DNA from 4 places in the Paenibacillus sp. FSL M8-0228 genome. Region 4 is predicted to be linked to each of the others. Evidence: riboswitches for the same ligand, from Rfam matches in the RefSeq annotation. Region 4 holds a riboswitch; each other region holds the start of a gene.
What was found. Region 4 has a riboswitch for cyclic di-AMP ahead of MKY98_RS00140 (3D domain-containing protein). Riboswitches for the same ligand answer to the same signal wherever they lie in the genome.
Positions count from the first base shown of each region.

Region 1: another riboswitch for cyclic di-AMP. It lies ahead of MKY98_RS13835 (3D domain-containing protein); the one in region 4 lies ahead of MKY98_RS00140 (3D domain-containing protein).
Region 2: another riboswitch for cyclic di-AMP. It lies ahead of MKY98_RS00540 (C40 family peptidase); the one in region 4 lies ahead of MKY98_RS00140 (3D domain-containing protein).
Region 3: another riboswitch for cyclic di-AMP. It lies ahead of MKY98_RS06805 (hypothetical protein); the one in region 4 lies ahead of MKY98_RS00140 (3D domain-containing protein).

Region 1 is NZ_JBBOXA010000001.1:3,136,492-3,144,399, reverse strand. It holds gene MKY98_RS13845 (ABC transporter substrate-binding protein/permease) at 143-1,606, shown strand; gene MKY98_RS13840 (amino acid ABC transporter ATP-binding protein) at 1,593-2,315, shown strand; cyclic di-AMP (ydaO/yuaA leader) riboswitch at 2,546-2,714, shown strand; gene MKY98_RS13835 (3D domain-containing protein) at 2,721-3,389, shown strand; gene MKY98_RS13830 (polysaccharide deacetylase family protein) at 3,583-4,389, opposite strand; gene MKY98_RS13825 (NADH:flavin oxidoreductase/NADH oxidase) at 4,695-5,717, shown strand; gene MKY98_RS13820 (PspA/IM30 family protein) at 5,806-6,474, shown strand; gene MKY98_RS13815 (DUF350 domain-containing protein) at 6,606-7,013, shown strand; gene MKY98_RS13810 (DUF4178 domain-containing protein) at 7,038-7,544, shown strand; gene MKY98_RS13805 (DUF4247 domain-containing protein) at 7,558-7,908, shown strand, end outside.
Region 2 is NZ_JBBOXA010000001.1:133,158-141,065, forward strand. It holds gene motA (flagellar motor stator protein MotA) at 1-448, opposite strand, end outside; gene MKY98_RS00525 (hypothetical protein) at 636-929, shown strand; gene MKY98_RS00530 (4a-hydroxytetrahydrobiopterin dehydratase) at 1,047-1,346, shown strand; gene MKY98_RS00535 (GNAT family N-acetyltransferase) at 1,425-1,931, opposite strand; gene MKY98_RS00540 (C40 family peptidase) at 2,234-2,734, opposite strand; cyclic di-AMP (ydaO/yuaA leader) riboswitch at 2,740-2,877, opposite strand; gene MKY98_RS00545 (hypothetical protein) at 3,154-3,981, opposite strand; gene MKY98_RS00550 (M1 family metallopeptidase) at 3,993-6,005, opposite strand; gene MKY98_RS00555 (YwhD family protein) at 6,130-6,636, shown strand; gene MKY98_RS00560 (PTS sugar transporter subunit IIA) at 7,075-7,581, shown strand; gene MKY98_RS00565 (MBL fold metallo-hydrolase) at 7,682-7,908, opposite strand, start outside.
Region 3 is NZ_JBBOXA010000001.1:1,481,773-1,489,680, reverse strand. It holds gene kdpB (potassium-transporting ATPase subunit KdpB) at 1-245, opposite strand, end outside; gene kdpA (potassium-transporting ATPase subunit KdpA) at 283-1,959, opposite strand; gene MKY98_RS27040 (potassium-transporting ATPase subunit F) at 2,109-2,186, opposite strand; gene MKY98_RS06805 (hypothetical protein) at 2,370-2,765, opposite strand; cyclic di-AMP (ydaO/yuaA leader) riboswitch at 2,881-3,053, opposite strand; gene MKY98_RS06800 (glutathione peroxidase) at 3,520-4,005, shown strand; tRNA gene MKY98_RS06795 (tRNA-Leu) at 4,150-4,232, opposite strand; gene MKY98_RS06790 (hypothetical protein) at 4,575-4,796, shown strand; gene MKY98_RS06785 (helix-turn-helix domain-containing protein) at 4,922-5,305, opposite strand; gene MKY98_RS06780 (helix-turn-helix domain-containing protein) at 5,399-5,773, opposite strand; gene MKY98_RS06775 (MarR family winged helix-turn-helix transcriptional regulator) at 5,959-6,414, opposite strand; tRNA gene MKY98_RS06770 (tRNA-Leu) at 6,578-6,660, opposite strand; tRNA gene MKY98_RS06765 (tRNA-Lys) at 6,676-6,751, opposite strand; tRNA gene MKY98_RS06760 (tRNA-Glu) at 6,838-6,909, opposite strand; gene MKY98_RS06755 (DeoR/GlpR family DNA-binding transcription regulator) at 7,155-7,908, shown strand, end outside.
Region 4 is NZ_JBBOXA010000001.1:26,835-34,742, reverse strand. It holds gene veg (biofilm formation stimulator Veg) at 160-441, opposite strand; gene yabG (sporulation peptidase YabG) at 643-1,539, opposite strand; gene rsmA (16S rRNA (adenine(1518)-N(6)/adenine(1519)-N(6))-dimethyltransferase RsmA) at 1,595-2,479, opposite strand; gene rnmV (ribonuclease M5) at 2,487-3,032, opposite strand; gene MKY98_RS00140 (3D domain-containing protein) at 3,179-4,327, opposite strand; cyclic di-AMP (ydaO/yuaA leader) riboswitch at 4,599-4,881, opposite strand; gene MKY98_RS00135 (TatD family hydrolase) at 5,083-5,853, opposite strand; gene MKY98_RS00130 (HD domain-containing protein) at 5,896-7,179, opposite strand; gene MKY98_RS00125 (AbrB/MazE/SpoVT family DNA-binding domain-containing protein) at 7,511-7,765, shown strand; gene rsmI (16S rRNA (cytidine(1402)-2'-O)-methyltransferase) at 7,890-7,908, opposite strand, start outside.

The DNA of each region.
Region 1 (7,908 bases), 3.1 Mb from region 4:
AACTCCTTTATATAAGCTGTAATGTAGGTACTGCGCTAGGTATGCTGAAATTGTACTATAACATTCATTGCATAATCATGCATATTCATTTATAATGACACAATCTTATTTATTATAAAGAATTTAAGGAGAGAAAAAAAGATTGAAAAAGGCATATCGTTTTACCGCCCTGGTTTTGACGGCGGTTATCTTGCTGTTGACGGGTCTTCCCATGCTCAATGCATACGGAACGGAAGCAAAACCACAGAAAAAACTTGTAGTGGGCATGAGTGCCGACTTTCCGCCGTATGAGTTTTATAGAGTCATTAATGGTAAGAAAACCATTGTTGGGTTCGATGTGGAGATTGCCAAGGAAATCGCCAAGGATCTGAACGCAGAGATGGTCCCAGAGGACATGAGCTTTGATTCCTTGCTGCCTGCTCTGCAAAGTGGTCGTGTAGACTTGGTACTGTCCGGTATGACACCGACGGATGAGCGCAGAAAGAGCATTGATTTTTCGGATGTGTACTATCACTCCAAACAAGTCATTATGGTACGCCCGGAGGATAAGGACAAATATTCAACGATGGCTACTCTGAAAGGAGAGAAGCTCGGTGCACAGAAAGGGAGTATTCAGGAAGAAATTGCACAAAAAGTGCCTAATGCTTCGGTTACCTCATTGGATAAAATATCCGATCTGGTACTCCAGCTTCGGACCAAGCGTATCAACGCAGTTGTAATCGAAGATACCGTGGCTAAAGGATACACACTAGACGGTACCGTGACACTTGCCAAGGCAGTACCTGAAGATGAAGGTGCAGAAACTGCCGTAGGTATCCGTAAAGGAAATACTGAATTGCTTGCCTCTGTAAATAAAACGTTGGCTCGCCTGAAAGCGGAGGGGGCGATTGAGAAGTTTTCTACAGAAGCGAGTGCACTGTCTGCCGACAGACAGGTTTCTTCGAATAGCATTGTAGATATATTTATGAAATACCGTAGTCTTTACGCTACGGGTATTGGCTACACTCTGTTGTTGTCTGCACTCGGAGTATTGTTTGGATTCATTATTGGTCTGATCATATCCTTGCTGCGAATGAGTGGTATACGTATCATTGAGTGGTTAGGTACCACATATGTCGAGATCCTGCGCGGTACACCTATGCTGGTACAGCTCATGATCATTCACTACGGAATTGCTTTGACGCTGGGTATCAATTTTACCCCACTCCAGTCGGGTGTGATCACATTGTCTCTGAATAGCTCGGCATATTTGGCTGAAATTTTCCGTGCGGGTATTCAGGCTGTAGACCGTGGACAGATGGAAGCAGCCCGTTCGCTCGGGATGGGGCGAAGCAAAGCAATGCGTCACGTCATTTTACCGCAAGCATTTAAATCTATACTACCTGCTATTGGTAATGAGTTTATTACAATCATTAAAGAATCATCTATTATTTCGACCATTGGGATGGTGGATATTATGTACCAAGCCCAAGTCATTAAGAATATCACCTATGAAGGATTAAGTCCGTTCGTAATCGCAGCCGCTATTTATTTTGTAATGACATTCAGCTTGTCTAAGCTGCTTGGTTTATGGGAAAGGAAGTTGAGAGCCAGTGATCACCGTTAAACAATTGCGTAAATCGTTCGGCAAGAATGAGATTTTAAAAGGCATTGATATAGATATCGCCAAAGGAGAAGTTGTCGTTATCATCGGTCCCAGCGGTTCGGGGAAGAGTACGTTTTTGCGTTGTATGAATCTGTTAGAACAGCCGACGGATGGGGAGATTTTATTTGAGGGCGAGCCGATTACAGCTCGTGGTCATAATATTAATGTAACCCGGGAAAAAATGGGGATGGTGTTCCAGCATTTTAATCTGTTCCCACACAAAACAGTGTTGCAGAACCTGACGCTTGCACCGACGCAGGTTAGAAAACAGTCAGGTAAGGAAGCGGAAAAAATTGCATTAGAACTCCTGCGTACCGTGGGGCTCGAGGATAAGAAGAATACCTATCCGAACCAGCTATCCGGCGGTCAGAAGCAACGTATTGCGATTGCGCGTGCTTTGGCCATGCAGCCGCACGTAATGCTGTTCGATGAGCCGACTTCTGCATTGGACCCTGAAATGGTTGGAGAGGTTCTGGATGTAATGAAGAAGCTCGCCGAAGGCGGTATGACAATGGTAATTGTAACGCATGAAATGGGCTTTGCCCGCGAGGTAGGCGATCGAATTATCTTTATGGATAACGGTCAAATTGTGGAGCAGGGTGCACCAGACCAGGTATTTGGCACTCCAAGCCATGATCGCACTCGTGATTTTCTTGCCAAAGTATTGTAAGAAAGTACTGATCTAATCATAAAAGAGCTCTCCGTTGACGGAGGGCTTTTCTTTTTTTGTCACCATTTCCCCATACTTTCGTAACAAATATAGATTTCTTGATGACAAAATTGTAACGAGTGTAGTATGATGTTCAGGGTTCCCAACATTTTCATGCGGATAAGGTTACAAAATTGTGATATTATGCAGTAAGCCAAAACTTACCGGGACAGCATGCGGTTAGACAAGCGCTGAAATGCTGGCCCAAACTATGGGAAGTGCGGGGGACGTAACAACGGCAGCCATTCCGATACGTCATAAGACGATGAGGAATATGCCTAGGGGTGAATTGCACGAGCATAGGGCTTCTCCTGAGTCCGAATCCGACAGCTAACTTCGCAGGCATAAAAGAGGAGGTACATATCTTTGAAACATTTAAAACATATTGGTAAAACGATGAAAATTGCGGTGCTTGCCGCAGCTATTGCAGGGTTGGCACAGACAGCTGGAATAGCGGATGCTGCCTCGCTTCACACTGCCAAAGAGGGCGATACCTTCTTTTTGCTTGCTCAGCGTTATGGAGTATCGGTAGACGAGCTAACAAAGGCTAACCCAAACATTGCCTCCAGCAATATATATGCAGGTCTGCAAATTAAGGTGCCTGGCGAAAAAAGTGTAAAGGCAGCTTCGGAATCGAAGCCGCAGCTTCTTACGGAGAAAGCAGCAGCGAATGAGGCGCCAACGATTGAAGCTTGGGGTAAAACATTCAACTATAGCAAAATAGTTGACGTTAAGGCTTCAGCGTATTCTGCCGCAGCCGATGAGAATGGTAAATGGGGCGCAGTGGACTACTACGGCAATCCGCTTAAACTAGGTACAATTGCGGTAGATCCTAACGTCATTCCGATGGGCACGAAAGTACTGGTTACAGGCTACTCCCATCCAGGTTTGCCGGATCATTCTTTTGTAGCTGTCGCTCGCGATCAGGGCAGCGCCATTACAGGAAAGCGGATTGATATCTTTATTCCAGGCAACAAATCATTTGTGAACGACTTTGGATTTCAAAATGTGAAGCTGTACGTTATTGATAAATAGCATTGTACGTATATACAGTTTAATTAAACATAATATATATTATGTAAACATAACGCCTATATCCGTATATATCTAGGTCGGACTCTTATCAGGTCCTATCCGTAAAAAGGCTGTCTTGACGAGCAGAATACTTCTGCTGGTAAGACAGCCTTTTTACGTTGCTTTAGCTTGGACCTCAATTATAAACATACTGTTATTTTCGTTCCGATGTGTGGAGTAGCCGGGGGACTGTCACAAATTTGTAGCCCTTAGCTTTTAGAGAGTGAATTAGACCCGGCAAAGCTTGGATAGTGCCTTGCAAGTTGGAACTTTGACCTCCACCAGCGTGCATTAAAATAATAGAGCCAGGCCCTGTAGCTGGAATCACATTTCGCTGAATTTGTGTTTTACTTAGTCCCTTCCAGTCGAGAGAGTCTACATTCCAGTTGACAATCATGTAGCCATGACGACGTGCCCACTTTATTTGAGGCTCTGTAATTTCACCGTAGGGTGGACGAATCAACTTGGGGCGAAAACCTGCGCTGGCTTGTAAAATACGTTCTGTTTTTGTAATCTGGTTGCGAAAGCGTTCTGGTGTAGCCTTCCTAAAATCCGGATGAGTATAGGAATGATTTCCTATAGCATGGCCTTCACGGATAATACGACGTATAATCCCCGGATGCTTTTCCGCACGGTGACCGACGATGAAAAAGGTGGCTTTGATGCCGTTGGCGTGTAATACGTCCAAAACCTGCGGCGTATACCTAGAATCGGGCACATCATCAAAGGTTAAGGCAATTTGGCGGGTGTGTGGGCCGCACATTTTAAAAATGTCCGCATGTTTTTTACGCAACATTGCTAATGTAGGAGTAGCTCGATCTGTACTCAGATGTACAGAAGAAGCAACAGCTGCTTCCTTGGGATGGGGCGTTCCGATCTTGGGAGGCGCATCCGCGTGAACGGGTAAACTTGAAAATGCTAGTAACAGTGCCAAGCATGGCAACACTCCCCTGTACGGCATATGTATCCCCCCTTTTCGTGCAGTGGTACCTAGTGGTGCTCTCGACTATTATGTACCTGTCCTATTAAAAATATGCTGGTTACCAAGTTAGGCTCATAAACGTCTGGAAAGAAGTTCGCGATGAAATGATTATCAATGAAGATGATGGAGCTAAACGTACATATTCTCTTAAACATGACCGAAAACAAGAGCATTTTCGCAAGTTTTAGCCTTACAACGGATTCGGTATCCCGTGACAGCTGGTGTATAATGGGGTTGCAATTCATAATTATACAGACATGGAATTGAAGGAAGGAAGGATAAAAGTGACCGACTTGTTTACTCCTTATCAATTAAAGGGGCTTTCTTTAAAAAATCGGATTGTTATGCCCCCGATGTGCCAATTTAGTGTGGAGGCCGAGGATGGAAATCCGACGGATTGGCATCATGTCCATTATGTGAGCCGAGCAGTAGGAGGTGCTGGTCTTATTATTGTGGAAATGACAGCGGTTCATCCTGATGGACGTATTACGGATCGTGATTTAGGTATTTGGAGTGACGAACATATTCCTGCATATCGTAAGATTGTAGAGGAAGTTCACAAGTATGGTGCCAAAATTGGCATTCAACTAGGCCACGCTGGACGCAAGGCCGAAGATGCTGAGCAACCTGTGGGTCCTTCTTCGATTCCTTTTAGCGAACGCCTTAAAAAGCCGCACGCCTTAAAGACAGCAGAAGTCAGGGAACTGGTTCAGGCATACAAAGAAGGCGCGCGCCGCGCGGTGGAAGCCGGTTTTGATACGGTTGAGATACATGGCGCTCACGGCTATCTGATCCATCAATTTCATTCGCCTTTAACAAATACGAGAGAAGATGAATATGGCCAGGATCTGTCACTGTTCGGTGTTGAGGTCATACATGCTGTTAAAGAGGTTCTTCCTGCTGATATGCCTGTGCTTATGCGGATATCTGCCAAAGAATACGTCGAAGATGGATATAATGTGGAATACATAACAGGTGTAGGGGAACGATATCGTGATGCAGGTGTGGACATTTTCCATATCTCTTCTGGTGGCGAGGGTCCAATTGGTTCTGGCGGAGGGCCGTCTGCGCGTGCTGGCTATCAGGTGGATTTAGCTCATACCGTCCGTGAAAAGCTGAATGTACCTGTAATTGCTGTTGGATTACTGGATGATTATGAAGACGCCCGTCGGGTTGTTCAGCAAAAAGAAGCTGATCTGGTAGCAATAGGCCGCGCCATGCTGCGTGATCCCTATTGGGCGTTGCATGCATCGCGGGAGCTAAAAGTACAGGCCGACATCCCAGAGCCTTACTTGCGCGGCTTTTAGATAATTTTTGAAACCCTCTTTGCAAAGCTTGCGTAAACATGTGTACAGAGCTTAAAATTTAAGCATTCAACTCTAGGAGGAACTTCACATGTCTATTTTCAAACGATTAAGAGATCTTACGATGTCCAACATTAACGCCATTATTGACAAGGCAGAAGATCCAGTTAAAATGACGGACCAATACATTCGTGATATGCAAGAGGACCTGGAAGATGCAGAGAAAGCGGTAGCCGCTCAAATTGCTATTGAAAAGAGATTCAAACAGCAATACGAAGAACAGGCTGCTTTGGTAAAGAAACGCGAAGAACAGGCACATACCGCTGCAAAAGCACAAAATGTAGATCTGGCCCGTCGCGCGCTGGAAGAAAAGAAATCTGCTGAACAAAAAATGAACGAGTTCAAAGCTGGTTACGAACAGAACAAAGCTTCGGCCGATAACCTGCGTGGCAAGCTGGATGAAATGCGCAGACAGCTGACAGAAATGAAAAACAAGCGCGAGACACTGGTTGCCCGTTATAACGCAGCTAAAGCGCAAACTGAAATTAACAAAGCTATGAACGGTTTTAGCTCTGATACGGCAACTGCCGGATTGAAGCGTATGGAGGAAAAAATGCTGCAAGCAGAAGCACGTGCCGAAGCGAGCAACGAAATGTCTTCTAAGGAAAAATCGTTGGATGAGGAGTTCAAAGAGCTGGATAAGAAAAGCGCCGTGGACGATGAGCTTGCCGCTTTGTTGAAGCAATACGAAAATAAATAAGAACATTTAAGCAGTGCCGCCAAGTTTGATTGCTCAGGAAGCGAAGGAGAAACGTTTTCTCCTTCGCTTTTCCCTGCCCGCAGGCGTAAAACATTATATGAAGGTCAAGAAGATGTGGAGGATGGTATGAAATGCATTTTTTAGAAACGATGAAAGCAATGCTTGTATGGACTGGTGCGGGAGCTATTTTGATCTTCGCATTAATGTATGTCGACTCTTTATTCACGAAGTATAAGGATTTTGCCGAAGTGAAAGCTGGAAATATGGCCGTAACGGTACGAATGATTATGAAGCTGGTTGCACAAGGCTATATTTTGTCAGGCTCTATCGCTACAGCTAATAATTTGCTCGAAGCGCTTGTGTATTCTGTGATCGCTTTTGTCATCCTGCTTGTTTTGGAAGTTATTGTACGTCTGCTGTTGCGGTACTGGGCCCAGTTTGATCTGGATAAAGGTACACAGGAAGGTAAAATTGGTTTCGGCCTGTTTTCAGGAGCGCTGCATCTGGTTGGCGCCTTGATCATTACAGCATGCTTCTAGGCTAAGAAAGGCAGGAATATAACCATGGGTGTTTGGAAACGAATTTCAAATCTATTTGCTAAGCCGGAGCCGCCAAAAGCAGAGAAAAGCATGCTTCACTTAAATCCAGGTGATATCTGTGAAGTTTCGCTTGTCACCTATGAAGTGGTAGGTCGTGTACATAATCGTGCCCGGAATGCCGTTGTTTTGACACTTCAGGATGGTAATCAAATCAGTTATCTTCATATAGAGGAACGGGAAACACTGCAATTCGGACTATATCAGGCCATCGACGGCAGACTTGACAACCCTGAGGAAGTGCCGACCATTTTAGAGCTGGATGATACAACGTATCATTTGGAGGAGCAATATTCTGGGCAAGTTACCGTCATGGGCCGTGCTCCTTTCCGACAGGGTGGAGAGCAGCATGTTTGGCAGTACCAGTCTGATAATTACCATTTGTTGCGGGTAGAGTGGCAGGACGGTCGCTTTATGCTTTATGAAGGAGAAGAAGTGATTACCGGAGACGTCAAGGTTATTCGGGCAAGCTAGGAGAGGGTTACACATGAGCAAACGCACCTGGCAGTATGCATTAAAGGTCTTTGTGGCGCTGAGCTTGTTCGTATCCGTGTTAAGCGGTTGCGGCGCGCCAAGTGTAAAGGATACGTATCCGCTGGAATCGGTTAGTGGCAGCGGAAATTCAACCTCGTATGTATACCGGGCAGCTGGCAAGACAGTCCCGGAAGTAGCGGAGGAATTGAAAGAACAGCGTACACCGGAACAAATGTCACCGCAGAGCAATGAGCGGATGTTTCTGGTATATAGCGATGAGTGGTACCATTTGCAGCAAGATCCAGCTAAGAAGGAAGATACACTCATTGAAATTGACAGTAAAAAGTATGTAGAACAAAATTAC
Region 2 (7,908 bases), 110 kb from region 4:
GGGAGAAGATCAGCGCGCCAGAGCGATGTCGATCCTCGGTGGCATTGATATCCTCCATTAGAACGTCCCGTACGAATTCCTGATCATTGCCGTCAATAATCATTCGCATGCCGCCACGCATAAAGGGATCGTCGATTTCCTCTACCTTGGATTCCAAGGCGAGCAGACCTTCACGACGGGTAATGGATGCCCACTCGGTAAACGTACCGATGAGCTCTTTGCGGTCTAACAGTTTTTGTTCGGTGAAAATAACCTTGAACAGCTTCGGAATCCGTTTGATTTCTGCCATCGGGAAGGCCATAAATATACTCGCTGCCGTTCCGACGAAAATAATCATGTAAGCAGCGGGATTATTGACCAGATTGACGACCGGAGCGCCTTTTAAGATCATCCCGACGACCAGTGACAAAATCCCGAGCACAAGTCCAATAATGGTTGAAATTTGCATGATACACCTCATCCATGAGAATAGATTTTGAATCCTTTCATGCCGCCGGGGTCGTCCTTGCCCCAAGCGCGTCATTACAAGACGGATTATAGTATTTATCGACAAAACTCTCTTTTTTGTTAAGTGCGAATTTCCGGTATAATAAGGTGATTATGTATTGAATGGCGGAACCATTGGAGGAAATGGCATGGGAGTAAAGCATGGACGTGAGTATGAACAAATTTTGAACGATTTGACAGAGGCTGTGGGGCGCATCCCAGATAGCTATGAATTTTTTGAGATGGAAGCAGAAGATTGGGACAGGCTGGACCCGGCGGGACGTCAGGAAGTCAATGAAGCTTTGGCAGAAGACTTATTTTATGCACTGGGTACAGAGCCCACAATCACTGTAGGGAGTGGCGTTGTGATCTATGAGCCGGAGCAGCATCGTATCTATGTACTGATTGGGGACGAGGAGCTGACGTCAGTCCCTTTGATTTGAGGTCCGTCTTATGGATTTATCAACGGGGCCGTGGTAATATGTACACCAATATATCGTAGTTTTGGCCGTATTTAAGCGGTCGAAAGGCTTCCGTATAAACGGGGAGGAGTTCGTAACATGCCTTTTACACAAGAAGAGATTGAAGCACATCTGGAGAAACTGGAGGGCTGGGAGCTGGAGGAAGGACGTTGGATCGTTCGGAAATATAATTTTTCCAGTTTTATGAAAGGGATTGCATTCGTGGATGAAGTTGCCGCTATATCTGAAGCATTCAATCATCATCCATTTATTACGATTGATTACAAGACCGTGACTCTGCGTTTGACCTCTTGGGACGATGGCGGTATTATGGCCGTGGATATTAAGGAAGCCCAACAATATAATGAAGCTTTTGAAAAAATGCGTAGCAGTCATTGAGCTTGTAATGATCTGTCGTATGATGATAAAAGCGCCTTCGCTATACAACATCGTGGTTGTATGCCGAAGGCGCTTTTATCATAGAATCTGGGTTGGGTGCTCGGGACGATATACCATACAATAAAATGGTTTCTTGCCGTCGGGGGTCTGGCGTTCATAGGTATCTGTAAGCTCAAATCCAGCCGCCTTGTAGGCCCGGATAGCGCGCCCATTCCAAGTAAGCACCTCTAGATCAATTTCATTCTTCGGGTTGCGTCGTTGGGCTTCCTCTGCAATGGCACGGACAAAATCAGAGCCTTTGCCATGTCCGCATCTTTCAGGATGCATGCCAAGACCTAGCCGGGTCACACCGATCATAGGAAAATATTGAGCAAATCCCATCAGCTTGTTCTCTTCATCCAGTACGGCAACATATTGCTCTTGGCGAAGCGTGGGACTTCCAAATTCGACCTCAAGCGCCTTCATTTGTTCCCAGGGGAGCCAACCGTATATGTTATAAGGTGGATCATAGCGCCACTCACAGATTGCAGCCGCTTGATGCTCGTCCATGGGTACGATCCGATAGTTGGATATTGAGGCCGGCATGTGTTCCATCCTCCTTTTACAGGTGCTTCAATCATTAACAACAGATTGTAGACAAGTTGCAGGGGAATGGCAAGCGTGTTTATTTTATACCCAAGACGGGTATACATTCAATAAGAAGGAATTACTGCTCATATGCTCCCCCAGCGGTGACGGTAAAACCGACGATGTTCGCTAAAATTGAAACCTTTTGAGGTGTCAGTTCGTCAGTAAAGATAATCATTGCTGATGTTGTGGACATAAAAAGCCGCAATTCGATTCCGGCAGAATCAAATTGCGGCTAGAGTTAGCTTGCTGTGCGTTAGTTATTCTACGTTGTCGTCATCAGGAATATCTGAAGCTACAGAATGGTAAGCGTCTGTGCTCATAATTCTTTTTGCACCGACATAGCGGTTAGCGTAATAATTTTCGTTCAGTGAGCTAACTACTACACCACGTGAAGTCGAGGAGTGGGCAAATTTCCCTTCACCTACGAAGATACCTACATGGGAAATGCCTCTTCCTGTGGTGTTGAAGAACACCAGGTCCCCAGGCCTCATTTCATCGCGGGATACAGAAGATCCCATTTTGAATTGTGATCCAGATTGATGCGGAAGTTTAATTCCCAGTTTGTTGAATACATACATTGTGAAGCCGGAGCAATCGAATCCCTCGAGTGTAGTGCCTCCGCTTCTGTAGTTCGTTCCTTTGGCATCTTGGATGACCTGGTCCATCTTGGAGTCTGCAAATGCACTGCCGCCACCGAATGTAAAAGATGTAAAGGCAATGGCAAGACTCATAGCTGCGATCGTTAGCTTCTTCTTCAAAAAAAATATACCCCTTCCAATGCCTGCGAGGTTAGCTTAAGGATTCGGTAGAAGGTTCCCCTATGACCACTCTGTTGCGAGATCAATTCACCCAAACTGGTTCCCCCGCTTCCTAGGTGCCAGGAATTAGGCTTTACTTAAGATGTGCACCTTGGAGAGCAGTATTCACAATAACGATATTTTTGAGATAAAGGTTACAATAAAGATTACAAAGTTGTTACTATCAGTTCACTGCGATTATTGTAACAAAGTCGGCTGGCTTTGGCAAATGTTTCATTGCAAAAAGTTACAAAAAAAATCTGCTCCTAATGTCCCAGGAACAGATCTTGTTAACAGTATTCAGTTATGTGCCGTTTGCGCGGTTATGCATAAAGTTTTTTCGACAGACGGAAATGAAGTGATTAACATAAAGGAAGGGCTTAGCTTCTACTGGAGATATCGGTATGCCATAGTCTGTACTGCGAACTGATATGCCACAGCCTGACCAGACTAGTAACAAAATGATACGATTGTTGGAGAATGAGCGCGAGCATGCCAGTCCAAATCATCGCCACGGTGCCAAATAGACCGAAGACCAGCAGCACACAAGCACCGAGCAAAAGGGATATACCGACAGCTGGGAGAAGCTGGCGAAAGAAGGCGAGCAGGGACGATAGTATGGCGTGACCACCGACAGTGCCTAGTTGCATATACAGGATGCACTGCCGAATGAACCATCCGTATGCCATCCATCCCATGGCATAGGGCAACAAGTGCAGCAGGTAAGAGGGAGATTGAAGCGTACCTGCTACAATAGGGTAGAGTCTCGGTACTACCCAAAAGGCGGGAATCAGCAGCAGTCCCAACTCGATGATGTAATACAACAGCGACGACATGCCATGGCGTTTCATACCTTTGAAAAAGGACAGGCTTTGCGGCTCAGTCGCATCGGTATGCAGGCTTTGATATATTCCGGCTCTAATGAAGGGAGTGATTAGTATGCGTAGTACAGTCGCCCCTAGTAGTATCCACAAATACACATGTACTTCCCGGCTGTCCATCAGAGCAATCTGGCTCTCCATCCAAAACAAGGTCTGTCCCAGCTCGTTTTGACCCTGATCAGGATAACGGAGCAATAGCGGGATAACGGCAGACTGCACCAGTCGATAGAGAAACACCCCCCACAGTAGTCGATACAGAAATAAAATGATAACGATATAGAATCGTATGCGCACCAGCGCCCAGCCCTCTTTTATAACAGTCCGCATCTATAGACACCTCACCATGACAGACTTCCAAGCAGTGTCTCCAACAGCTTGGTTACACTTATACTCCAACGGGTTTGTTGCTTTTCGTCCAATTCGGCTTTTAGGGTATTGTTAATATGCTTGTTCTCCAGTGCAATGGTATATAGGGGATCAAGGGTTACATAGGAAACGGGAGAAGTACTTTTGATCCGAAAAGTTGTGCTTTTGCCCGCACCGTCCCAAGCCTTGAATTTCGTGGTTCCATCCTTGAAGGTAAATTGGACAGGGATCTTGGGATAATCCGCCCCTTTTTTGCTGACCGTCACGACTGCTTCATATCCATTCTCCAGCTTGTGGTTTGTGATGTGATCCACTGAAAAGTCCGCCATCTGGCCGTCATATACATACTGTTCAAAATAGTGGCTCCATGAGCGTCCGGTGACTCTCTCCACGATACGTTGAAAATCCTGTGAGGACGGATGCTTAAATCGGTACGTCTGGACGTAGGTCCGCATAATGCGATCCATTTTTTTCATACCCACCTGACGTTCAATGCCCCGTAGTACCAGCTTGCCTCGAGAGTAGGCATTTTGCGCGTACTCAGCAGCCGAGCCGTACTTCCATGACTCACGGTTTAGCGGCTGTGGGGAGGATACCTGTCCCGATTGTAATGGCAAGTTGGGGGTAAGCCCATATTCTTGCTCCATAAGTCGCTCCTCTGCATAGGAGGTGAAGCCTTCATCCAGCCACGGCTCCTCAAATTCATTATTGGCTACCATTCCATAGAAATATTGATGTCCAATCTCATGAACTAATGTCCGTTCCAGACTATAGCCAGGATTGAGATTACCCGCAGCAGCGGCCGTGATGAGTGTCGGATACTCCATGCCGCCAGCTCCATTGCCTGATTTAGGTGGAACCACGATGGACAGGGTGGAATATGGATAAGGCCCGTACCATTTGCTGTAGTACAAAAGAGCGGCCTTCGCTGCGCTCATATAGCGTCCTTTGAGCTCCTTGTGCGATGGGTCAAGGTAGAGCTTGATTTTGACACCAGGGACTTCAGCAGAAGAAAAGGGTTCTTCTACGGCTACAAAGTTGGGTGAAGCGGACCAGGCAAAATCGTGTACATCATCGGCATAAAATTGATATATTTTTTGTCCGTTCTGTCGGACGGCACCACGGGTGGGAAATCCGGTCGCTGCTACGATATGAGTTTCAGGCACCCGAATCCGTACGCTGTAAATTCCAAAATCGGCATAAAACTCGGAGTTACCATGATACTGGTGGAGGTTCCAGCCCTCCTCGGCGCGTCCACGCTGCCCTGCAGTCTCGTAGACACTGAGCTTCGGGAACCACTGTCCTGCCATTACAAAATCATCTGTCCCACCCATACGAGCAAAGATGGCAGGCAGTTTTACCTCAAACTTCATATATAATGTGATTTCTTCGCCACCTCGTACTGGCTTGGGTAGACGCACCTTCATGAGCGAACGGTCGCCTGCGTTACCGTCATCTGGCTGCACATATTGGATGCGATGCATGAGGGATAAACCGTCTTCTGTTTTTAGTTCAGTCAGCGTCATAGAGCCAAAGCCGTCTTTGGGCATGGTGTCTCCGCGCAGCTTTCCACCGGATTCCTTCATAAAGGTGGTTTCCATGGAAGAGAAGGCGTTCGGGTATAGATGAAGATACAGATCATTCACGGTTTTCTTGCCCGGATGTTTCCAGGTCAGTGTCTCAGTGCCTCGCAAAACCTGTCCCTTTTCCAGAGATACATCAATGTGGTACTCTACCACCCGTTTGCTGAGGATTTCTGTAGCGGGTTGTGGAGGGTTCTTGGGCAGGTCAGGCAGGATGTTTGCCCCTAGAGGCTTGCCCACATTTGGGGCAAGCGCAGACTCAGACAGGGAGCCGTATAGTGGTTGGCCTATGGACTGCGGGTCGGATTGCGATTGGGGCTGCCAGGCAAACCATAACGTCCCTGCGAGGAGACCGAGGGCTAGTGTAGACAATAAAACGATTTTAGTGCGTGCTGGGGTCATACAATGGATACCTCCCGTTGACAAGCATCTACAGCATGTATATGTTTGCTTTCAGGAGATTATTAGTTAAAATATTTATAGTGTAGAATGAGTGTGAAGACGGAAAATGGAGGTCTAGTGACGCATGAGTGAAAATCAGCCGGACGGCAAAAAACAGATTGCACTGAACATTGTCAGTGGCAAGAGTAAACATAAGGGTTTCGGCGCAGGCTCAATTGACCTGAACAGCATGTCACCGGTCATCATTGACCGAGGAGAGGCGAAAATTGATATCGGTGCCATGCATGCCAAAAGTAAAGTAGAACGTGGTATCAAGTTCTCTACGAATAAAGAGGACGTACCGAACGGACGCCAGGTATGGCTCGTATGGGTAGCTGTGGACCGTACAGCCGAAGGACGTATGTACGGCGGCGCCACCGCCTGCGAGATGCTGATTGACGACGAGGCCAAACGCGGCTGGAAAATCCTCGCCGATCACGTCAACCGTATGGATTACGCGCTCAAGCGTCGTTTCATGCTGGAGGATCTCGGCAGCGAAGATAAGGCAGCGCTCAAAAGCCTGCTCATTTCGCATAACGAGGAATGGTGGGACGCTTCGCCTGAGGAATTGAAGCAGGCGCTGGAAGGGTAGGCCAAGCGTTAACACGATTCCAGTGTACACAACTGCTTAAAGAGCAGTCGGCAGTAAGGTTCAGAAGTAGACCGATACCTTGGTTGGGGGCGGTCTACTTCTTTTTCATGTAGGTAAGCAATGCTGAATGAACATGCCAAACATGATCATCAAAGAAATTGCTGGAAAAGTATACTATAAAAAATCTGTTTTTAAGAGATAAAACACTTAAATCCGCAATTTGTTAGAGCACCTCCAAGTTACATGAAAATTATTGTAACAGATATGTAGTTATGAACTGATAGCTCCTTGACATCCTGGAAAGGCATTCACTATAATTCAGATAGAAATCGCTTCCACTCTTCTTTCTATTCATTTTGTGGAACCGGTTCCTTGAAAGATGTAGTTAAGTCCTATTTACTGTTTATGAATGTAATCTCTAAATAAGGTGGCATCGTTATGTTTAAATGGTTGAAAAAGAAGGCGGCTCCTCGTATTGAAGAATTCGAAATGATAGCACCAATCAAAGGAAAAGTGGTTTCCCTGGAGGAGGTTCCAGATCCTGCGTTCTCTACGAAAGCTATGGGGGATGGCATCGCTATTCATCCGTCTGAGGGTAGGGTCACCGCTCCTTTCGCGGGAAAAGTTGCCCATGTCATGGAGAAAAGTAAGCATGCTCTGATTATTGAACATGAATCCGGCGTACAAGTTTTGATACATGTCGGGATTAATACCGTCTCTCTCAAAGGACAAGGGTTTAATCCTCATGTCCAAGTAGGAGATAGCATTAAAGCTGGGCAATTATTGATGGAGTTTGACCTGGATGCGATTCAACAGGGTGGATTGCCTGTAATTACGCCGGTAATCGTTCCAGATGGGCAAGAGATGATTAGCCATGTGGAAATCCTGGAAGGTACATCTGCCTCTCCAGAAGTACCTGTATTAAGAGTTCACTTAAAAGCCTAGTTCTCATTCAAAAAAGACTAACCAGGAATTCCTGGTTAGTCTTTTCTTTAGATGATTCACTGACCAGTCAAGGGGTGGGTACGACCATGTAAATCAAAGGTTAGGATTCATATATTTCAGATATCCGCTGATTACAATTGCCTTCGTACAGCCCTCCATGAAAGCAGACCACTTTTTTAATATCATATGGCAGCAGGTTTTTAAGAGATTCTTTGGCCATATTGAAATCACAGCAATATTGCGGGTCTGGAGCCAGTAATTTGCCGCTTACCACGCGTAGAGCATCTCCTGCAATCAGGGTTTGACTGGATTTATGATAGAAACTTA
Region 3 (7,908 bases), 1.5 Mb from region 4:
GCAAAGTTGGCAAAAAGCAACGTAAACAACAGAATAACAAACACGGCCAGGTTAAAGCCTATTTCCTTGTCAGTTCCAAAATAACCGGGAAACAGTAACATTAGCAGCACGACCAATGTACCGATCTCCACGACGAACATGACAGGATTTTTCATCATCATCATCGGATTTAATTTTATAAAGCTATCCTTGATCGCATGCTTCAAGATGCTTCTGTCCAGCATGTGTTTGCGTTGTTCCTTCATGGTCAAACACCCCGTTCATCCATTCTCATTTTCTTCTTCACATGGTCAAAAATTCAGCAACAGGTCCCAATACGATGACAGGTAAAAAGGTCAACGCACCAATCAGCAGCACGACCCCGATCAGAATGGCTCCAAATAACTTGTTGTCCGTGCGCAGTGTCCCCGTCGTCACCGGAGTCGGCGCTTTGGCATTCAACGAAGCCGCCACAGCCAACAATGCAATCATAGATACATATCGCCCGAAGAACATAACCATCCCCGTTGTTACATTCCAGAATACGTTGTTATCTGAAAGACCTTCAAACCCCGAACCATTATTTGCGGCAGATGACGCATATTCATAGAGCACCTGAGTCAACCCGTGATAGCCAGGGTTAGTGACCGCATCATATCCCCAATGACTCATAAACGCGAGCGCAGTTGGGGCGAGAATGAGAAACGGATGTACCAAAATGGCAATGGCGATCAGCTTCATTTCCTTGCCTTCAATTTTCCTTCCCATAAATTCCGGAGTTCTCCCGACCATCAGTCCGCATATAAACACACCCAGAATCGCATACATCAGCATATTCATCAGCCCGACACCCTTGCCGCCAAAAATGACGTTTAGCATCATTTCTCCCAAAGCAGCCATGCCACCTAGCGGGGTTAGTGTATCATGCATATTATTGACCGAACCTGTCGTTGCCGCTGTTGTGACCGCAGTGAATAAAGCCGATTGTCCAATACCGAAACGAACCTCTTTCCCTTCCATGCTTCCCTGAGAAGCATCCACACCCAGTGTCTGGATTAACGGATTACCTGTCTTCTCAGACACATACGTAATGGATAGAAAAATTAGAAACAATACCATCATGGAGCTAAAAATAATCCAGCCCTGCTTACGATTACGGGCAAACAATCCAAAGGTATACGGCAACGAAGCCGGCATTACCCACATTGCCAAAATTTCCAGCACGTTCGTCCAAGGACTTGGATTTTCAAAAGGATGCGCAGAGTTAGCTCCCGCATAACCGCCCCCGTTCGTCCCCAAATGCTTGATGGACTCCAGAGAAGCAATGGGTCCCATAGAAATTTGCTGTTGTGTTCCGCTCAGCGTCGTAAGATCCGCCGTAGGCTGTAGCGTCTGTGGTATCTTCAATCCCACCAGCACCAGCGTAAGCACAAAGGCCAGTGGCAGGAAAATCCTTATAATAGCTTTAATAAAATCTTGAAAGAAATTGCCCATCCCTTCACCGCGCCGCGTCAATCCTCTCATAAAAGCCGCAGCAACCGAAAAACCGGAAGCAGCCGAAGTGAACATCATCATCGTGACGAACGCCATCTGTGTCAGATACGTAAGCCCGCTTTCTCCGCTATAATGTTGGAGATTCGTATTCGTCATAAAGCTGATTACCGTATTAAAAGCTAGTGATGCTTCCATATTACTGTTTCCAGCCGGATTACCGGGAAGCATTCCCTGTAAACGCAACAGCAAGTAGCTGATTGCCACAAGCACGACGTTCGTAGCAATGAAACTCATAACATACGTAGTCCAACGCATGCTCTCCACTTTCTTCAAGCCTACTACCTTATAAATCAGCTTTTCTGTTCTGCCAAAAATCCGATCCGTTCGATTCGGTTCATTCGAGAATACATGATACATATATGTACCCATTGGCTTTACCAAGAGCAGCAATATAACGATCACAATTCCAATTTGAAGCAGCTCCATCCTCTATTCCTCCTTCAAAATGCTCCTGCGTTTGGAACAACAGACCCGATTAGACCATCTATGAAGTGCACACGTTTGCGAAAACCTGCTACCAATGATGCTTTAATGCTCAGATCTGTTGTTCCCGCCCGCTCTATCCCTACAAGTGACTAGAACTTTTCAGGGTTCAGGAGTGCGTAGATTAAATACATAAACACAATAGCCGTAAGCCCGAGTATAACGATCATCCTCTTCGTCCTCCTTTAGAGGTCTGCGCATCACACCAGCGTACAAACAGCAGTATCACTCCATAACTCACAGCCATGACGAGCAGCATGTATATATCCATCATGTTTATACCCTCCGTATCGATCCTCAGATCGCCATTCTTATTCCATCATAAAATCATAAAACAACTATGTCATAAGTGCTTATCCGTTCAGCAGAAAACCCACCTCTCCGTTCAATGTGTAGATCACATGGTCCGCTCCCAATCCCCGATAAATTCCTTGTGGATTACAGCCGTGTGTAATAACATAGATCGATTCCGATGTTAGTGGTCGACATATTTGCAGGAAACGGCAAGTCAGATTCAAGCTGTTCTCGAACAAATACACACTACCAATTTCTTTTTTTGGAAAATTCCATTTTCCCGCTTGCATGGTATTGATGCGGACAATGTGCTCCACACCCATTTTTTTGAGCTGTCGTTCCTCCTGGGCGCTATTCGTGAGAACTGCAAACGCCAATTTTTTGAAAATAAGCAATTTCACAAAACTTCTGCCCGCTTCATTCGGTGCAGTGACAATAATTAACCGACCTTCCATCAGTAGCTCCTCTCCCGGTATAAAAAGACAACAAAAAGAAGCCGAAGGAAAAAGGCTTTCCTCCGGCTTCTGACATATCCATGATAAAATAAACCATGGCTGCACACGGCGGTTTGTTGCCTCTCCCTGTACGCTTACGAGGTTAGCTGTCGGATTCGGACGTGAGAGTCGCCCTATTTCTGGCACTTGACCGGAAAATTCACCCCATGAGACACACGGCTTCCGAAGCCGTACAGTCTCGATTGGTTCCCCCGCTTTTGCAACTGCAAAATTCAGCGCTATAGACATTTCGTTGTTGCTTCATTCAAGTTAATTTGAAATTACGTCTTGAATCATACACCCGCGCATGGAAGACTGTAAAGCTCAACTGCAGGGTTATAAATCGGGCTTTAGAGCATAGAAGATTAATAATAACGCTTACAATGCAACTATGCTTCTCACATCTCCTTTAATCTCTGTTTTTCATCCCTTTTTGAAAATGACAAGCATGTCAATATTGGCGTAGGGTAAAGCGTTATTGGCCTTTTTTTGTAAAAAGAGAAGAAAATACGCTATATGTACCAGCTAAACACCGATTTAACCCGCTTTTATAAGAAGAAACAACTTAATTCGCTCCATTTGCGGTGCGATTTACTGTTTTGAGCAAAATACGATTTTACAGCGCCTGAAGGCTTTATACAGCTTTTCCAGGCTTGCAACCCTTCTTTAAATTGTCTAAAATTTAATTGCTGAATATTGAATGAGGAGAGATGCTATGACCGTTTATGAATATGATGCGCAAACCCTGCAAGGGAAACAAATTCCGTTATCCACATTTGAAGGGAACGTTCTGCTTATCGTGAACACTGCCAGCAAATGTGGGTTAACCCCCCAATACAAAGCGCTACAAGAGCTATATGACCAGTATCATGAACAGGGGCTCGAAATTTTGGGATTTCCCAGCAACCAGTTTGCCAAACAAGAGCCAGGTTCCAGTGAGGAGATCTCCGAGTTTTGCCAGATCAATTATGGTGTCACCTTTCCGATGTTCGCCAAGACAGATGTCAATGGCGATCAAGCACACCCCTTATTTCGCTACCTGACCCAAACAGCTCCGGGGGTATTAGGGTCCAAAGCGATCAAATGGAATTTTACTAAATTCTTAATTACAAGAGAAGGTAACGTGTTTAAGCGCTATGCACCGCAAACCACTCCAGATAAACTGGCGGGAGATATAGAGAAGCTTTTGCAGCAAAACTGACATTCTTCATTATCACAGTTAATAAACGACCTGTTGCAACCGTGGCTTCCGTGGCTAAAGAATATAACGAAAATGCTTAACAAAAAAAGCACCCTTTCACGTAAACCGTGTCAGGATGCTTTTTTAACTAGGTCTTGCATATAATGCGGTCGAGAGGACTCGAACCTCCACGGGCGTACGCCCACTACCCCCTCAAGATAGCGTGTCTGCCATTCCACCACGACCGCAAATCATAATGTATTGAGGCAACAGATTTATTATACTCTCTCATCAACTATTTGTAAACAAAAATATTATAATTATTTTAACTTACATATATGAGCGATAATAATACCGTCCTGCATAAAGATAACCGCTTGCTGAACTATGCATTAATGTTGCCCCCTTACGGATTATCAGAACCACCTAGCACTTAACTAAGTAATTAATTTGACGAAATAACGTATTTACGATTGTAAAAACACGTATAAAAGTGTATCATAGTTTCAGATGGTTAATTCTAACATGTTTACTGATGATTATTATAACACACCAATTATTCCGTAAGAATCCGTAAGGGGCGATTTCTTTTGAACAACAAAATGCCTGTCACCTCCTTCGGGTGGGCCATCAAACAACGGCTTGTCGAACTTCGACTGGATCAGAAAACATTTTGTGAGACACACAATATTCCGCCTTCACGCTTGTCCAATCTGATTCACGGCACCCGCAAAGCACAAAGGTACAGAAAACAAGTTGCTGCAATTCTGAACATCGACGATAACGATTATAAGGAGGCATCGCCACTCTAAATCCAACAAGCATTCCAGTTACATACAGGTCATTCCATATCACCAAGAAACCAAATAAACCCGTAAAGCGAACCCCTCCAGTTCGTTTACGGGTTTTCAACCCAGACAATCTTTAGCCAAAAAAATCATTCCGGCTTTGTTTTATCCTTCTCACTTTTTTGCTTACGATATTTCGCAAATTCAACATATTCTAAAATAAAATTCTGTTCTTCCGTCTCAAGATCTTCTGCCTGGCAATTCAGTGGCCCCATCACTCCAAAAAAATAAGCAGCCTTCTGCTCCTGAAGTACGCCTTCTCCCGGCTTAATCCCTTTCATTAACCAATCGAGCGATACATTAAAAAAGTCCGAAATCTGAATTAAATGAGTGGTACCCGGCGTTGTTTTCCCCCTTCTCCAATCACCGAGATTCCCTGAACTGATTTTAAGCTTTTCACAAAATGCCTTCTTGGTCATTCCCCGATCTTTAATCAAAGCTTCAATCCGTTGATAAATAGTTTGATCTCCCAAAATGTTTCCCCTCCGAAACAGTAACTTTTTCTGAAATAATTTTCATTTTTCAGCCTTACTCATTAGTAATCCCCATTAAATCCTAAGCAACCATTACCCTATAGTAGAATTGCGCTGGTTTTTCTCTTTACGAAAGCGGGTAAATTCAATATACTCAAGTATAAAATTTCTTTCCGCCTCACTAAGCGGTTCCCCCTGGCAATTCAGTTGCCCTGAAGCGTCAAAAAAATAAGGGTCTTGCGACTCCTTTAGCACCTCACCCTGTATATCTCGACCCAGCATAATCCAGTCCAGACTCGCATCAAAAAAAGAAGCGATTTCAATGAGTTTATTCGTGCCCGGCGTCGTTTTTCCTCTTTTCCAATCCCCGAAGTTCCCTGTACTAATGCCTAACTGCTGGCAGAACGCCTTTTTCGTCATTCCCCGTTCCTTGATGAGTTCCTCGATGCGATGGTAAATAGATTGCATAGAAGTTCCTTCCTCCCTAGCAGGCTCTCAAATAACGATATCATGTTCTCTGTTCCCATTTCAAAGATCACGTATGCTAAAATTACCGAATTATGTATGTTGGTTTCCATTATACCACAACACGCAACAAAAACCGCCTGTTTTCCGAAGAAAGGGCGGTCTTTAAGCCAGTCCACTTACGCCAATCACGTAGCAGAGTTGTCGATTTTAAGTAAAATATGCTTCAATTCATTCAAAGTTTCACTCAGATGCAATAAATCTTCTTCTGGCAGATACACCAGTCTTTCTTGAATTTTATTGGAGAAGGTATGAAATACCTGTTCACAAAAAGCATCGCCTTCCTGTGTAATCGCCACATTCACGACTCTGCGATCCGAATCACACGACTGGCGGTCAGCCAACCCATGCTCCACCAGTTTGTCCAGAAGAGGAGTCATGTTCGGACGTGAGACATTGAGCTGTTTGGATAAATCAGATACCGTAGACGAACGTACTTCACGCAGGAGCATTAGCACCTGAAAGTTATTAGGCGACAAGTGTAATGGGAAATCGAGCGGACCGTAGGTGAAAAATTTCTTCTTCACAATCGGAAACAAGCCCAAAATATTTTCTGATATATTTCCTAACAGTTGAGTGTCCATATTTTTCACCGTCACTTCATAAGTTTATACTTATCATTCTATAACATTATGGCGTTATATTATACTATGGAATCATTATTTCATCATAATCATTACTTTATTACATCATTACACAAATAAAAAAAGCCTCTACCGCGAGAGACTTTTCCGTTCATTCCATTGATGCGGTCGAGAGGACTCGAACCTCCACGAGCGTACGCTCACTACCCCCTCAAGATAGCGTGTCTGCCATTCCACCACGACCGCATAACAAAATATAAATGGTGAGCCATGAAGGACTCGAACCTTCGACACCCTGATTAAAAGTCAGGTGCTCTACCAACTGAGCTAATGGCTCATGCTGTTCATCCAAGCTGTCCGCCATTAGACCAGACCTCAGGAATTTCCCTTAAGCATGCAACATGTAGTCTATAAAGACAACAATGACCCGTAGGGGATTCGAACCCCTGTTACCTCCGTGAAAGGGAGGTGTCTTAACCCCTTGACCAACGGGCCTTATTATTATGCGCCAACTTGGCGACAAGAAAGAGTATATCAAATAGAATAACAAATGGCAATACTTATTTTTGAAATTTTAAAAAAAGCAGTTTTTATCATTACAAAATGCATGTCCACTTACATTAACTTATCTAGAATCATTTAATCCCTGAAAAATCATGATAAATGATTGCAATATCACTTACATTTACTTATAATCACTTACGAGATACCGAAATCATTATATATCAGAGGAGCTTTCTATGTATCAGGAAGAACGAATGTTAAAAATCGTTGATTACTTACAGCTTCACAAGCGTATTTCGGTGGATGATATTTGTGAAATTTTTAATGTTTCACGGGATACGGCCCGTCGAGACCTGGTAAAACTTGAGGAGCATCAAAAAATTATTCGCACCCGCGGCGGCGCCCTTCTCCCTAAACTGCATCACGATCCAATTGGAAATTATAACGAAAGACTGCTTACTGTATCTGAGGAGAAACAAGTGATCGGACAATTGGCTGCCAACATGGTACGAGATAGGGATCGTATTATATTGGATTCCTCTACCACCGTACAGGCGTGTGCAGAAAGACTGAATGTGCAGGAATGTTCGGTTATCACCAATTCAATTAATCAGGCCGACGTACTATCTGGAAAAGACGGTGTCTCCATTCATCTGTTGGGAGGCCGCCTGCAAAAAGAGCACCGGTATGTATATGGCTCGTCCGTAATCGCCACTTTGTCTCACTATTTTGTAGACAAAGCTTTTATCGGGATTGGAGGCATATCATCTCACGGACTAAGCCTGATTCATGAAGAAGACGGTATGCTGAAGCATCAGATGATGAAACAGGCGGATCAGGTGATCATCCTTGCGGACCATTCGAAATTCGGAATTAATTTCCCGTATCGTTTTGCTGATTTATCTGAAGTTAATATCGTGATCACCGATCGCTTGCCAGAACCAGCAATGCTGGAAATTTTGCAACATCATGATATTGAAGTTGTTGTCC
Region 4 (7,908 bases):
TACGCCTCCTTCGGCAATGGAATAAGGAAGATCATTCCCGGCTTAGTATGTGCAGAGATGTCTTGCCTCATCCTGCTCTGTATATACAAAACGGCCCCGTCATTTGAAATGACGGAGCCGTCGCTAAACCTGCAAAGCTGGTATAAATCACGAAATCAATTAAGGTGTTTCAAAATATTCGACTACACTTGTATGGGAGTCGGGATCATATACGCTGACTTCCACCGACTCGGTAAGAATGTCAGCATAGCTGTAGGAGACACGTTTAAACGTCTGTTGCTCCTGATCCAGCTTGACGATAAAAACAGAAGGGTACGTTTCTTCCAAGACACCAGTTCGTTCGACGGTCTTACGGCGTCCGCCGTTAGCCCGCAGCAAAATTTTTTGCCCTACATGTGCGTCGAGACTGCGTTTGATTTCCAACAGCGTATTTTTAGCCATTGCCTAACGACCACCTCTTTCCTTGTCCATTATAACGAATTTTAGATGGATTGTCAAATCGAGCTAAATATTATAACAACACGAAAAATAAGTTGTCAATTTAATTTTTTGCGAACAGGAATAATTTATCTAAAAAATGACAAAAAGCCTCTGAAAGCAGAGACTTTTTGTTCAAGTCAATCCTATTGGCACATTTGAATCCTAGATTGCAGAAGGCGTTACTTTAAGCGTTGACAAATTTTCAAGCTTCGGCAGGCCGATGCGATAGCTTCCCCTAGTTTCAATTCCACCCACTCCGCGACTGCCGCTGATTGTCTGGTGAAACAGGTCCCCCATGTTGACCGTATCACGAATCGAAGTAAAGGCGGCCTTGGCAGCCACGTAAACGGGGTCCAGCGCGTGAATCAGGATACGCCCTGGTGAGCTGGCGAAGTTCGCTCCCGCACGCAGCAACGCCTCAAAATGGGACTGGCACGCCCCCGCTACAATGGTCAGCGAATCCAGATGACGTTCATATTGTCTTGCTACCTGAATTGCCGCCACAAAATTTTGCGAATTTTTATAACTTTTCAAGCTGTACAAATCGTAAGGCTGTGGCTGCTTTAGCACGCCATCATGTCCGGTAATCACTACAATATCCGGACGGATACGGGGAAGCAGCCGGTACAACGTATCCGCCATTGCCGATTCATGAACGTGATGTCCCTCTGCAGGAACACGGAGCTGTTCATATAAACTGAGACATTTTTTCAAATAGCCGGGATCTCCATCCAGATGAAGAACCTTTCCCGGCATTTCAAAATACGTTGACTCGACTGGATCACTCCAGTCCCCAACCAGAGCTGCCTGACTACGAGCAGCTTGCTGCTGGCGTGCCCGTTGCAACAGATTAAGAGACTCACCAGCCTTAATGTGAGCCTGCTGAGTCTTACCGCTAATCTGGTCTGCAGGCACTCTGACCAGATCGTTCACCGGGGAATCGGCCAGCAACCGAAATTCTATTCCCTTAATGATCGCTTTATCCCGCTGGATGTCCTCAACGCGAAACGTGACATCTCCGCCGTACGATTTCCGAACGACCAAGTCTCCTAAACTCATCACACTGTATCACCCCTCGTATATCGTATGGGTGAATGCACAGTTTGGTTCCAGCTTAGGATATACCTGCTTCCACCAGAACAGCACTGAGACGCGCAAATTCCTCAATACTTAGCGTTTCTCCTCGACGGGAGGGTTCAATACCAGCTTGTTGCAACAACGGCTCCAACGTGTCCTTGTTCTCTTTGGTGAAGAATCGGCTTTTTAAGTTATTGGAAATCGTTTTACGACGCTGGGCAAAAGCAGCATGAACCACTTCAAAGAAGTGCTTCTCATCCACCACTTCCACCGGAGGGGCTTCCCGTACACGCAACCGAATGACTGCAGACTCCACATTTGGCTGGGGAATAAATACTGTATTCGGTACAATACAGACTAATTCAGGTTCGCTGTAATATTGTACTGCAATGCTCAGACTACCGTAATCCTTCGTTCCAGGAGACGCAGCCATACGCTCAGCCACTTCTTTTTGGATCATAACGACGATATTCTCCAAAGGGAGCTTGTCCTCCAGTAGCCTCATCAGAATCGGTGTAGTAACGTAATACGGCAGATTAGCCACGACACTTACTTTACTCACGTCTGCAAAATCAGCTGCAAACACCTCTCGCAAATCCAGCTTCAGCACGTCTCCATGACGTACCTTCACATGCTCATAAGGGGCCAACACTTCTTCGAGAATTGGCAGTAGCCGCTGGTCAATCTCGACAGCGGTAACTACCTTGGCCGATTGCGCCAGCTTCTCGGTCAAAGCGCCAATCCCAGGACCAATCTCAAGTGCGCCCTTCGTCTCATCCAATCCGGCAGCATTCACAATCTTATTGAGAATATTTTGATCAATCAGGAAATTTTGTCCCAAACTCTTTTTGAACGAAAAACCGTGCCGTTGAATAATTTCCTTCGTACGCCGCGGTGTTGCTATATCTTGAATCCCTGTCATACGAATATCACAATCCTTCACTTTCAATTTGTGCCAGCGCTCCGGCAAATTCCTCGCGGCTGATCTGAAATACAGAGAGCCGTTTATGTAGCTGCTTTCCGTTACAATAACCAATACCCAGCACATTCCCTAAGGCCATACGGCGTGCAGCAGCATTGGGGTGGGTGATAAGTCCAGCATCAATCAGGTCCGCCCACTCAATCAGCGGATCGGCGCCTTCTACTGTCGTATGAACCCGTGCGAGAGCGTGTCTGATCGCTTCCGGTGAGGCATTCTCTACACCAATATCTCCTTTGCGCGTCGCTTCTGCCTCGGGTATAAAGGCCTGCTTGCAGCCGGGTACCTTGGAAGCGATAATCTTACGGATGCGCTCCCCTGCATGATCGGGATCGGTTAGAATGATGACCCCCCGCCGCTCCTGCGCCAATGCAATTTTACGCAGCGTCATTTTATTAATGGCTGAGCCGCCAGTTTCTATCGTATCCGCTTCAACAGCGCGGCGAATGGCCACCGTATCATCCCGGCCCTCTACCACGATCACTTCCTTGATCATTTGCATTTCCCTCCACTGCTACACAGCAAGCTATATTTATCTTTCCCTGTTTTTGAAAACAAAATAAGAAGAGGATATCCTCTTCTTATCATGGCATAACTATGTTGTTAATACTATCGCATTGCCCTCAACATACACAACCTGTTTTAGTTGATTTCAGGCTTTACCGGTCCGATAACATATACGGTTTTACCGTGCTTACGACCAAATTGGTTGGCTCGGCTCAAACTCTCATAATACACATCGATTTTATGGCCTTTAATCGCGCCACCGGTATCCTCCGCACGGCGGAAGCCCACCCCTTCGATATACACCCACCAGCCGATTGGAATTATACTCGGATCGACAGCGATGGTGCGGCCTTCCGTCACGCGCGAGCCGGATGCAGTACGTGTACCGATACCTGGCTCCTGTGAGGAATACGCCGTCATGGAGACATTTTGTAAGACTTTGCTATATTTAAAATTGACGCCTGCTTTACGGACAGCACTGCCCGAACTAACCGTTGTTGTCTTAACCGCATCATTGGGACCGACGGAAGCAGCAAGAACGACCGGCTTTTTCTTCGTTCCTACCGCAATAACCTTATCCACACGGTTCTGTGCAACTTCCTTGTTAACCAGCTGTTTGGATACCAACTTTCCATCATGATATACCTTTTGAACGTGCTGGACTACCACACCCGATTTGCCGCTTTGAATGACCCGATTATCGCCTTTATAAAGACTCGGATCGGCCGTTTTGATGACCTGATAAGGTACCTGTTTTTTCTGTTCGACCTGCTGTTTCTTCACACGGACGATTTTTATGTCCATGTTAGACGAAACAGAGGCATCTAGCGCAGGATAAACTTTATCCGTTGACGATAATTTATAGCCCGAGGTACGAATGGCACCTTCTACTGTATTTTCTGTTGTGTACAGCTTTTTCGTCTCATTGCCTGAAGATACTTTAACTTGATTGGCACGTTTAATGACTACGCGGTCCCCATCCTGTACTGCTCCATTTAGCGGCATAGAAATTGTATCATGCGGCTGAAGTGAAATGGAATGCTCGCTCAGCAAATCTTGAAGCTTGGATTCCCGGGTTTCTACCGCAGATGCCTTGCCATCAATGACAAAAAAGACTTGTTTTTTAGATTGCGTGTACATCAGAAATGAAATCATAATCGTTAGCGCGATTAGAAAAATAGCAACCAAAGCAGCCTGGCGCACATTCTCTTGCTTCCAACGCAATACGTAAGACATGCTGGATGAGCGTGACTCATGGGTCTCCTCTTTTTGGAAAATGCCCATTTCCTCCGTCCTCCTTACATAGCCCGCCGTCTGGAGTAAGACATAGTTGAGATTTGACGTGACTATAACAGATTTTCTACAAGACAAGCCCAAACTGCGACTGTCCTGCACCATGTACCCGTCTTCGCGGCATGCTGTCCTCCCCTGTTTAACCACAGTATGATGACAGATTTTCTTTTATTCACAACAAAAAAAGCCAAAGAAAGAGACTAGAGAGCTCTTTCGTGGCTTCCGGCATGTGTGAATATGCGGGAAAACTCATGCACGAGATGGCTTCTCTCTTGTTACGCTTACGGGGTTAGCTGTCGGGTTCGGACGTAGAGAGTCGCCCTAGCTTGGGTCAACCGCTCATGGCGGTCGCCTTCACATTCACCCCGAAGACCCAGAAAGAAATCGAAATACGGCTCCTCTACCTGTTCAATCCCATCTGGGAAAAGAATTTAGGTCGAGCCGGCTGGCGGAAGAGACGTTCCCTTCTTGCACATAAGCCGGACGTACTGTAAGCCATATCGGTTCCCCCGTTCCCTGTAAAAGGGACTCAGCGAGACTGGTTCATGAAATGACTTGTTGATGTTTACATTCAAACAACAATTCACTGAAAAGATGATATCCTGTTTCCATGCATGTTGTAAAGCAGGTTTCAAGTACATTTTTCAAAATATTCGGTTAAAATATTGTAATATTCTCGAGTTTCCTGCAACAAATTCATGATTAGCTTCGTCTATCTCTTTATTTTGATCGATTTCTTCGCTTTTTTATTGAATGTCAAATCGTTCCAAGGCATTTTGGGTCGTTATTAACACTAATTCCTCCACTGTAATCCCCTTGATTTGGGCTGCAGCCTCTGCTACCAGTCTCACATGCGCAGACTCATTTCGCTTCCCGCGAAACGGATGCGGCGTTAGGTAGGGCGCGTCCGTTTCAATGAGCAGACGGTCCAGTGGCACCTGTGCCAGCACCTCTTTTGGCTGCTTGGCATTTTTAAACGTAATAGGACCACCGAAGGAAAGGTGAAATCCCATATCCAGCACCATTTGGGCTGTCTCCCAGCTCCCAGAAAAGGAGTGCATGACTCCGCCAATCTCACTCGCTTTTTCCTCACGCAAAATCTTAACAATATCTTCATGGGCATCCCGGTTATGAATAACAATGGGCATTTTGAGCTCACGAGCCAGACCAATTTGATTTCGAAACACCCGATGCTGAACATCCTTCGGTGATGTATCCCAATAATAATCCAGACCGATCTCTCCGATGGCTACGACCTTCTTATGACTGCATAACGATGCAATCCATTCTAGATCGCCCTCCTGCATTGTAATCGCATCCTGTGGGTGCCATCCAACTGCCGCATAAATAAAATCATACGTCTCGGCCAATTTCATGGTGGATGGAATGGTCTCACGATTAAATCCGATATTGATCATCCGCGTTACTCCTGATTCGACAGCACGTGCTATAACTTCTTCACGATCTTCGTCAAATTGTGGCGCATCCAAGTGAGTATGAGTGTCGAATAAATCCAAGGTTTACATCTCCTTTTTTTACTTACATTTCTATATAGTTGTCTATTCTTTGACAAAATAATTCCTTATTTCGGCAGGAAGCCTGTCTTTTACCGCGTTCAATTTATTCTGGGGAAAATACATATGATATTTCCCTCGGTGAATACCACTTATGGAGCGCACAATTTCCGAAACTTCGGATATTTCACTCACCTCGCCCTGACGTCCAAGCAGTAAAATCTGGTTGTCCGTCGAGCCACCCTGCCGAAACACATCATAAGGAAGATCCGTCGGAAAATCAATTTCAAAATCATATTCAGGGTGCAAACCAGCCTCTTCCAAGGCTTTCCGAATACTGTCAATGGTATCTGTATCCATATTTTCAATCTCTACATATTTATACAATCTACGGTCCATAAAGCGGCTGCTCAAATCACTTAAAATTTCGTCCTTTTCTCGTTTCCACTGGCTAAATACGGTCTGAATTAATGACTCATCGAGCATCAGATATTGCTCTACTGTAAGCTCTCCTTTCAACAGATCCGGCAGCGGGTCCAGCAGAAAACCAAACTCATATCCATTTTTAAACAATTCCTTTGCTCGCTTGAAAATTTTACGTAAAAGGATCTCCGAGCTGCGTGTTACAGGATGAAAATAAATTTGCCAATACATCTGATAGCGTGACATTAAATAATCTTCTACTGCATGCATGCCTGATTCCTTCACAACAATTCTCCCATTATGAGGACGCAACAGTCGTAAAATACGATCCAAATCAATCGTGCCGTAGTTGACACCTGTCGAATGAGCATCCCGCAACAAATAATCCATACGATCGGCATCTAGCGGACTGGTCACCAAGTTAACAACAATCGGCTTATCATACGTTTTGGCTATAACCGCAGCCACCTTTTGTGGAAGCTTCTCGTCGACTTGCCGTAGCACGGCGTTGATCTTCGTGTCTCCCAGTACAATGCGGCATGTCCAATCCTCATGGTTCATATGAAAGGCTTCCTCAATTGAATGTGAAAATGGGCCATGCCCCACATCATGCAATAGAGCTGCACACAGAGCAACCAACCTTTCCTCTTTCGGCCAATCTGGGAAATCTCCACGTTCAAATTGAGAAATAATACTTCTCGTAATCTCATATACGCCCAATGAATGTGAAAAACGGCTATGCTCCGCTCCATGAAACGTAAGATACGATGTGCCTAACTGCCGTATGCGGCGTAAACGTTGGAACTCCGGCGTGTTGATCAACCGCCATATCACAGTATCCTGAACATGGATGTAATTATGTACCGGGTCTTTAAATACTTTTTCTTCACTGAGTGGCTGGTGCAAGATATCAGCTCCTTTAATATTCGGAATAATGGATTAAAATACAATAAAATCCTAAAGCATTTCCCTCATTCGACATTCTTTGTCGTAATATGTCGAATTATAGTTTTTCGACATTTCCAAATCGACAAATTGAATAAATCATCAATAAGATAAGGCAATGCACATGAGTAAAGCTCTTTAATCTAAATACTTTTGCATAATCAGACTGTTACTACATTTTTTAGGTTGACTGTTTTGGGAATCGTTGGTATAGTAAATATCAGAAAAGAGAAAATTTTGTCGAATCATGACACTTATATTATTTTAAACGGCGAGAGGAGCCTGATTTATTATGATGAAATCCACTGGTATTGTAAGAAAAGTCGACGAGCTCGGACGTGTTGTTATTCCAATCGAATTGCGCCGTACCCTGGGAATCGGGGAAAAAGACGCGTTGGAAATTTATGTTGATGGCGAACGCATCATGCTTAAAAAATACGAGCCTGCTTGTATCTTCTGCGGTAATGCTGAGAACGTAATTTACTTCAAAGGGAAAATTGTTTGCCAAGATTGCATTTCTGAAATCCCAACACCTGTGACAAACTGAGATTTTTAGTATATAATAGACTTATCAGATATTGTTAATTCTAACCTTTTTCATATACACTCCTTGTTGCCTTCCACGGTTTGAACCCAACCGTTGGAAGGCCCTTTTTTGTTTAGGCAGATATTCATAAGAGTGCGTTGTAT